2 regions of the Latilactobacillus parafuchuensis genome follow, and region 2 is predicted to be linked to the other one. Evidence: riboswitches for the same ligand, from Rfam matches in the RefSeq annotation. Region 2 holds a riboswitch; the other holds the start of a gene.
The links. Region 2 has a riboswitch for thiamine pyrophosphate ahead of thiT (energy-coupled thiamine transporter ThiT). Riboswitches for the same ligand answer to the same signal wherever they lie in the genome.
Positions count from the first base shown of each region.

Region 1 (4,680 bases), 1.1 Mb from region 2:
AGCGTTGTAAGCCGTAATAACCCAATAGGCCGATTAACCAAAAGGAAAAATTAATTGGTTTTGGTAATGGCCGGTAAAAGACGTTAAAGAAAATGATGGTGTATAGTGGCGTGAAGGCCGCGCTGATCAGACCGAGAAATAGTTCATATTTAAAAACCTGACTATTATTAGCCAGTCCTAGGGCCATTAACGTGACACCAATCCCCAGTAAATTGGGTGAAACATGCCAGGTTGGAAAGATGTTTTTAAGATTAACGCCGGCCGAATAGGCATCCAAAAACGTGGTGGTAATGGTTGAAAAAAGGATGATGAACAGCACGATTAAACCGTAGTGAGTCGCCCCTAAAAATTGATTGAAGTCGGTATAACCGGTTAAAATAACCGTCAAAAATCCTAAAAAGAACATACTGAGACTACCTAAAAAGTAGCCACTAGTACTCCATAAAGAGAGTGTTAGTGGCTTTTTTGAATGCTGTGTATAATCGGCAATCAACGGTAGCCAAGATAGTGCCATTGAAATACTCAGTTCAACTGCTGATCCAAAATGAATCGGTTGAACCGTTGTGTGTTGACTATTGATTGGGAGCGTCCCAAGTTGCCAAAAAAGACCAACGCAGGCGATGACCAATAAGAGGACAATTGTGTTATTTAGTTTAAAGAAGAGTTGCGATTTTAAAGCGAGCCAGATGATGATTAGCGCGGTGATCATCAGTGTATCAACGATATAGGAAGTTTTGAGTAGCTTTAGTTGCTGCAAAGATTGCGCGGCATTGGCAATCATAATACCAGTCCAACCGATGAGTTGAATCACGTTTAGGCCGGCAAATAGCAACATCCCTTTGGCGCCATAGACGGGTCGGGTTAATTCAATCGCATTTTGTTGACGTTGGCCCCCGATGAAGCTTGCTGGCAGTAACAATAAAAAGGCGCCAATTAAATGGCCGATAATAATGGCCAAACTGCCTTTGAGAAGGCCTAACGGTGCGATTAAGGTGCCGGTGATGATTTCGGCAATCGAAATCGCGGCGCCAAACCATAGTAAAAATTGATTACGATTGATTTTCATAATGAAGCCTCGCTAGCGTGCCACGGTTGTTTTAACGTTTGAACGGTTTGGGCAATATCTGAACTCTGGGTAATCACCGAAATGACGGCGGCTCCAGCAACGCCGGTTTGGGCGACGCTGGCAACGTTGCGTAGTGAAATCCCGCCGATTGCGACCACTGGCCGTTCGCTGAGCGATACAAAATTGGCTAATTGTTGCAAGCCAAGTGGCGATTGCGCATCCGCTTTAGAATGGGTGGGGAAAATGGGGCCAATGCCTAAATAATCTAAAATCGGTTGCTGATGACAGACTATGATTTCGGCGGCGCTATGACAAGATAAACCGGTGATTAAACCGTGGCGTTTGGCGGTTTCGATTTTAGCCCACGGTTGATCGGATTGACCTACGTGCAAGCCGTCAGCTTGGAGTGTTAAGGCCAGTTCTAATCGATCATCAATGAAAAAAGGGACTTGGTAAGTTCGACAAAGTTGCTGCGCTTGGCGGGCATAGTGTTCAATCGCAGCAGTTGATTGCAGACTATTCGGACCTTTCTCGCGGAATTGAAAACAAGTAATCCCGGCTTTAAGTGCCGCTTCTAATGTCGGTAAGAATTGGGCGACGCCGGTATCCTGGGTGCCAGCCACTAAATAGGTTTGGAGTATTTCCGGGGAAATATTAGTCATGTTCAACCTCCCGATACGCCCAGTGATTGGTCGGACCATGGCCGTGACCGACGGCAATCGGATTGGCAATTGCCGCTTGAATATAGGCTTTACTAATCCGAATCGCTTGTTTTAAGGGCGTGCCTTTGGCAAGTTCCGCCGTGATGCAAGCTGAAATCGTATCACCGGTCCCGTGCGTTCGGATCGTTTCAATCCGGGGTGTCGACAGCCATTCATCACTGCCATCCGCGTATAGAATATAATCGTTGGCTTGTTGTTCCGCCGTTTGGTGGCCACCTTTGATGATGATGTTTTGCGCGCCCATTTTTTGTAAGATTTGGGCGGCTAACTTGAACTCAGCTGGTGTTTTAACGGATTGACCAATCAAGACTTCGGCTTCGGGTAAGTTGGGCGTCAGGACGGTTGCGAGAGGCAATAATTCGTTGCGTAAAGTCGTGATCGCATCCTCGGTTAAAAGTGCGGCTCCACCCTTAGCAATCATGACGGGGTCTAACGTCAGCGGGCCAAAGTCAAAGCGCCGTAAATTTTCGGCTACGGCCGCCACGTGTGCGGCATCGGCTAACATACCGGTTTTACAGGCTTTAATGTGGAAGTCGGCTGCCAATGATTCAAATTGTTTAGTAATCAATTCAAGGGGCAACGGGAAACTGTCTTGCACCCCGAGTGTGTTTTGAGCGGTAATCGCGACGACCACGTTGGTGGCAAAAACGTGGCGTTCCTGCATCGTTTTAATGTCAGCTTGCATGCCAGCACCGCCACCACTATCGGAACCAGCAATCGTTAGGGCTTGTGGAAAGTCGTTCATCTTAATTGGACTCCTTTAATTGGGCTTTTTGACTGATTTCTTCGGTCGTCACCGTGAACAAACGGTCTAATAATTGCAGATAAAAGCTACCAGGTAACGGTTGTGGCATCGCTTCAGCAACTAATTGACCAGTGACGGCAAAAGTAGTGGCTGCGGCAACGGCTGCTTGATAAGGATCGTCAGGTAGCATGCCGACGAACGCACCGCAAACGCCGGTTAACATATCACCAGAGCCGACGTGGGTTTGGAAGAGCGGGGTCCCGTTGAAGATTTGGGTCGTCCGTTGACCATCGGTGACCACATCTGTTGGACCCGTTAATAGAATCGTAGTGTTCAGTTTACGAGCGGCTTGTCGCGCTAAATCAACGATGTCGGCTTGACCACTCCCGGCATCAATCCCGTTAGCTTGCCAGTCAATCCCGGCAAAATAGGCAATCTCACCGGCATTTCCACGAATAATACCGGGGGTGCCTAAAGTGAGTAGTTGATCGATTACGCCTTGACGATACGTTAAGGAACCGACGGCGACCGGGTCTAAGACAACCGGTTTGTGCATTTGATACGCGGCTTGCAACAACGTGACCATTTGATCAATCTGGGGTTGGGCGAGCGTGCCGATGTTAACGGTTATCGCTTGGGCAATCGCAACGATATCGGCCGCTTCTTCAGGTGCACTGGACATAATGGGCGACGCGCCAATCACGTTTTGGACGTTGGCGACTTGGTCGACGGTCACGTGGTTCGAGATGTTGGCCACAATTGGATTTGTGTGCCGCAGTTGGTTCAATAAGGTCTGATTCATGGTAGAGCCTCCTTAGAATATCAAAAAAGCCACTTTTGGCTGCACGACGGCATAGAAAAGTGGCTTAACAAATAAGCAAGGGAGCACTTTCCTACGCAAGTCTGAACTTACAGGTTCGAAGGGATTAGATTGAATCAATCTATCTCAGTTCTTCTAAAGAACACCCCTAGTGCAAAGCGATTTAATTGTACCCTTAGTATACGGGATGCCGTCGCTTTTGCAACCGTTTTATAATTGTTGAAAATAATTTGTTTAAATAGTCAGTTATACACGAGGTATAGACCAATGTTTTTTTAAATAAAGAAACCGCTTTAAAAGCCATCTATAAAGGTCTATACCAAAAATTAAGCGCTTGCGTCTGTTAACTGTTAATGGTTTAATGAAAACATCGAAAAATATTAAGGAGTATTCGCAATGAAAAATTACTTACAACGAATGGGTCGCTCATTGATGTTACCAGTTGCCGTATTACCAGCAGCTGCCATCTTAATGGGGATTGCTAACTGGGTTGGCAATGGCGATTCAAATGCTAACATCTTCACGATTTTCTTAGCCGGTGGTAGTGGCGCGATTTTAAATAATTTACCATTACTATTTGCCGTCGGTTTAGCTTTAGGGATGTCGAAGGATCAAGATGGGGCCGCAGCCTTAGCTGGTTTGGTAGCTTTCTTAGTACCGAAGACCATCTTAGCACCTGCTTCAGTTCAAGCGATGCAAGGGTTATCAGACATCGCTAAAGTCAATCCTGCTTTTGGTAAGATTGAAGGGAACGTCTTAATTGGGATTTTAGCCGGTTTAATTGCCGCTGCCATGTACAATAAATTCCATAACGTGAAGTTACCGATGGCGCTGTCCTTCTTTAGTGGGAAACGGTTGGTACCGATTATGGCCGCCGCTGCCATGGTCGTTGTTTCAGCCATCCTATACTTCGTTTGGCCAGCAGTCTTCACCGTATTAGTGGCCTTTGGTAAAGCAATTTCTAATCTTGGTTGGGCCGGGGCTGGGATTTACGGGTTCTTCAACCGTTTATTGATTCCAACCGGGTTACACCATGCGTTGAATTCAGTGTTCTGGTTTGACGTTGCGAATATTAATGATATCGGGAATTTCTTAGGCGGTGCTAAATCGATCGCTAACGGGACGGCCATTGTTGGTAAGACCGGTATGTATCAAGCTGGTTTCTTCCCAGTGATGATGTTTGGATTACCAGCTGGGGCCTATGCGATTTATAAAAATGCGCGTCCTGAACGTAAAAAAGCAACAGCTTCATTAATGTTAGCTGCTGGTTTTGCCTCATTCTTTACAGGGGTAACTGAACCCCTTGAATTCTCATTCATGTTTGTGG
Region 1 covers NZ_CM143875.1:840,567-845,246, reverse strand. The annotation lists gene ACVPPQ_RS04365 (SLC5/6 family protein) at 1-1,066, opposite strand, end outside; gene thiE (thiamine phosphate synthase) at 1,063-1,728, opposite strand; gene thiD (bifunctional hydroxymethylpyrimidine kinase/phosphomethylpyrimidine kinase) at 1,721-2,533, opposite strand; gene thiM (hydroxyethylthiazole kinase) at 2,535-3,335, opposite strand; TPP riboswitch at 3,407-3,513, opposite strand; gene nagE (N-acetylglucosamine-specific PTS transporter subunit IIBC) at 3,750-4,680, shown strand, end outside.
Region 1: it holds a riboswitch for thiamine pyrophosphate, as region 2 does, so the genes downstream of both, thiM (hydroxyethylthiazole kinase) here and thiT (energy-coupled thiamine transporter ThiT) in region 2, are expected to answer to the same signal.

Region 2 (4,680 bases):
GCCGCGGACAGTCAATACCAAGCGATTGTTAAATTAGTTGAAGCTTCGGCCAATCAACCCGCGAAATTCGTGCGGATGGCGGATCGCTATGCCGTACCATTTACACTAGTCGCTTACATCATTGCGGGGATTGCTTGGTGGGTCTCTAAAGATCCAGTCCGTTTTGCTGAAGTCTTAGTTGTGGCGTCACCATGTCCCTTAATTTTAGCGGCACCGATTGCCTTAATTTCTGGTATGAGTCGAGCGAGCAGAAACGGGATTATCATTAAAAACGGTACGACGATTGAAAAATTAGCCGGCGCAAAAGCCATTGCCTTCGATAAAACGGGGACCATTACCAATGGTCAACTAACGTTGGATCAGATTGTTCCAGAGAGTGGTTTTTCAAAAGATGAGCTGCTACAATTAGCGGCAAGTGCTGAACAAGAATCAAGCCATATCTTAGCACGCTCATTAGTGGCGGGTAGTGACGCTACAACTAGATTACCCTTAACTGATTTACAAGAAGTAACCGGTGCTGGGGTAATTGCCACCTTTGCGGCTACTCAACAAACGGTTAAAGTAGGTAAACTTAATTTTGTGGCACCAGAACAGTCAATGCAATTGGATCAAACGGCCGTTCACGTGGCGGTTAATGATCAATATGCGGGTTATATCACATTTATTGATCACTTACGTTCGGAAGCACCCAAGACGATTCAAGAATTACAAACCTTGGGGTTCCATCAATTGACCATGCTAACGGGGGATCAACAAGCGACTGCGGATCAAATTGCCCAACAAGTCGGCATTACGGATGTTCACGCCGGTTGTCTACCAATTGATAAGATTCATCTGCTCGAACAGACCGCACCAGCTAACCGCCCGATTGTGATGGTTGGTGACGGGGTCAACGATGCACCGTCATTGGCAACGGCCGACGTCGGGATTGCAATGGGCGCACACGGCGCAACCGCTGCCAGTGAATCAGCCGATGTTGTGATTTTAAAAGATGATTTAAACCGGGTTAGTCGTGCCGTTCAGATTGCTCGGGATACAATGAGTATTGCCCGCCAATCCGTATTAATTGGGATTGCCATCTGTGTCGTCTTGATGCTGATTGCTAGTACCGGAATTGTGCCCGCCTTAATTGGGGCGATGTTCCAAGAAGTCGTCGATACAGTTTCAATTTTATATTCACTGAAGGCTCGTAAAGATCGACCATTACTCAAATAATAGGCAAATAAAAACCGTTACCTGATTTTAGGTGACGGTTTTTTTGATGTTATGATTTAGCAGCTTGTTGATCAAACGCCATATCTTTGGGTAAATAAATCGTCGGTAACATGGCGAATAACACGCCTGCGACAATCCCGGTCAAAATGAAGGTCACGATAAAACTACCACCATTAATCACGAGCGAATAATACCACGGATTCATTCCTTTGGGTGCATAAGAGCCCCAGTAAACCACACCGGCAATAAAGTGACAGAAATATTTAGCGAAATTGGCGACTAGCGCGGCCGACCACAATAATGCTAACGTTTTAACTTTTCGGTGTTGCCGAATACTGGTTTGAACTTGATGCTGAAAGATACCAGCAAGGCCAACCACGATGAAGGCAACCGTAAATTCGAAGAGTCCTTGCCAAACGTTTAACACGCTGCCGCTGCCAAGTCCGCGAAGAATTAAATCTAACGTCCCCCAAATAAACGCTGCAATCATGCCTGGCACGGCTCCGCGCCGTAGACTGTAGATCACGATAGGAATAAGACCAAATGAAACTTCAATTGCAGATGGCCCAACAGTATGTGGTACGTATTCCAGAGCAACTGCAAAGGCCGCTAAAATTGCTCCTTCAATTTGAATCAATAAACGCTGATGACGCATAGAAAAACCCCTTTTCTGGTCAACCAACACAAAAAAGGAGTTGTTATATTCAACTCCATCACAATTCCTACGCTTGTCTTAACAAACAGGTTCGAAGGGTCTGATTATTATCACTCTCAGCCAATGGCTCCCCTTTGTGATGGTTAATATTTAATTTTAAGAACGTTTTCAGTATACCTGAATCAGCACCCGTGTCAAGTAATCGATTTCGACTCATTCCATTTTATCCATGGCTGCGCGTTGTTCATCATCGACAACGTGCGTGTATAAATGGGTGGCTTGGGTCGTGGTTTGGCCTAATTGGGTTGCCACAATTGTTTCGCTATGCGTCGCGGTCATTAAATCAGTTGCTAAAGTGTGCCGAAATTTATGCGGCGTTAAGCGCACTCCGAAAGCTTCAGAATATTTTGCCACCAATTTTTCAATAGCGTAATTACTCATCCGTTTCGCCTGACCACGATATTTCGCTACGAATAATGCGTGCTCATTGGCGGTTGTTGCATAACGCGTCTGACGAATTTGAACGTATTCTTGTAAGTAGGGTTGGCCCCAGGGTGCAATTGGGACCGTATCTTGTTGGCCGCCTTTACGAATAACGGTCACGGTTAATTGTTCTAATTTCAGATCCGCTAAATTAGCTTGTGCCAATTCGGATAAGCGAATGCCAGTGGTTAATGCTAAGACGCAGATGGCGACATCGCGTTCACAATTTTGCTGGTAAGAGGCTAATTGCCGATTAGAAAGTTGTTTTGGATAGGTCATCTGCATGAAATCAATAAAATCGTGTTTTTTAGTGCCGGTTAATAGCTTCTGACCGATGTGTCGTGAACGGGTCGCCATAGTTTCGGATGATTTCAGTAATTTAACCTTCTTCATCACGTTACGATAGAAATAAGGCTCACCATCGGCTTGTTCCGCTTCAATCGTTAAAAAGTACCAGAGTGCATTTAAAGCGTTAATTGAGCGATTAACGGCCTGAAAGGAGAGCTTGTGGTGATTAGCTTTGCGTTTGTTCATCAAATAGATCTTATAGAGTTCAATATCTTCTAATTTCATCTTCTCAAGCGCGGTGAGGGGGATTAACCTCGGTTCAGCAACCGTTACGATCTGCTCGTCAATCAGCCAAGAGAAGAAGCGTACGTATTCTTGCAGGTATTGATAGAGCGTCGCCGAGGAATAGGCGTTAGCCTGTCGATTGATATAAAATTTACGAACGTAATCGGGCAAGCTAGTTAAACGTTGTTCACATAATTCTAGATAACGTAATTGATCCATGATTAAAACTCCTTAGAAACCGAATAACTTAATTTTAGCAAAGAAAAGGTGAAAATGCCACAAGTGTTGTTAAAACCATAATTTTAACAACACTTGTTTAATCTTAAAATAGCGCCCCAGCTGATCAGGTTGACATTGGTGGTTTGCAATCGACTGCTGATTATAGATAAATACCGGTATATCAACGCTTTTGCCACGTAACCTAGGTGTTTTACCCGCTAAATAGCTACAATTTAGCTCAAATCAACTTAATGAGCATCTAAATGAGCTGAATATCGGTTTAAAATCATTAATTTACGGTATTTTCAGGCTAATTTAATGGTTTTTAAAGTTCATGCTAACGAATCCAACTCAACGATTGATCAACTGGCTGGACTATGGTAGTTGAATCTTAAGGCTGAATCACACGGCAAGCAGTCATGCAGCAATTCAGAATGGAACTGAAAACGCAATTCGGTTAACGAATTATCGGTCACTAAATTGATTAAGTCAATCTGGTGGTTTAAAACAAGTGCATTAAACAGACTAAATCGATTAAAGAAGCCTCTCTTGATGATTATGATACAACTTCGTATAATATATATTATGTAAACTAGAATAGATTAATCTTTTTCAGGCTTAAAATCGGTGCCCACCTACCTACTTTTTTAAGCCTTTAATCTACAAAAAAGTTATTCTGAATGTCGGTCATTTCAGAATAACTTTTTGATAATCCGTTTAAACAAAGCCACCAAAGGCATCATCTAGATTGATTGGATTGTGCTTGGTGACAATCGTTTCTTTGTTGACGAAGGTTTCAATCCCGAAACGGCCTAATTCACGGCCATAACCTGAATTTTTAACGCCCCCAAACGGTAATTCTGGTAAAGTACCCCCGAAGCTATTAACAAATACCGAACCAGTCTCTAATTGGCTGGCGACCTTAGTGGCGTGTTCAGGCGAACCCCCAAACACAACACCACTTAAACCGTAATGTGAATCATTAGCTAAGCGAATTGCGGCGGCTTCGTCTGGTACCCGATAGATCTGACCAACTGGACCAAAGAATTCTTGATAGAATGCTGGGTTTTCTTTGGTAATATTCGTTAAGATGACTGGTTCAAACAATGCGGCCGGTTTGTTTTGTGCCAGACTACCAAAAGCCAAAGTTGCACCATTTTCGACTGCAGCGTGTACTTGCCGTGCTAAGTTTTGTTTTGCTTTTGAAGAACTTAAGGGCGCTAACGTCGTGGTGCTTAACATTGGATCGCCTAGTTTAACGGCTGCAAAAGCTTCTTTTAACATCGCTAACATTTGCTCATAATTCTTTTCGGTAACGATAAACCGTTTAGAAGAAGTACAGACTTGGCCGGCGTTAAATAGACGAGCCCCACTAATAATTTTTTTAATCTCTGCTAAATTGGCATCATCTAAGACGATAAAGGGATCACTCCCCCCTAGTTCTAGGGAACTTTGTTTCATATTTTTGCCAGCTTCAGCAGCGACTAGTTGGCCCGCGCGTTCAGAACCCGTTAAAGCGACGCCTTGGACCCGCT
Region 2 covers NZ_CM143875.1:1,971,291-1,975,970, forward strand. The annotation lists gene ACVPPQ_RS09755 (heavy metal translocating P-type ATPase) at 1-1,215, shown strand, start outside; gene thiT (energy-coupled thiamine transporter ThiT) at 1,265-1,870, opposite strand; TPP riboswitch at 1,918-2,014, opposite strand; gene xerS (tyrosine recombinase XerS) at 2,084-3,145, opposite strand; gene ACVPPQ_RS09770 (NAD-dependent succinate-semialdehyde dehydrogenase) at 3,863-4,680, opposite strand, start outside.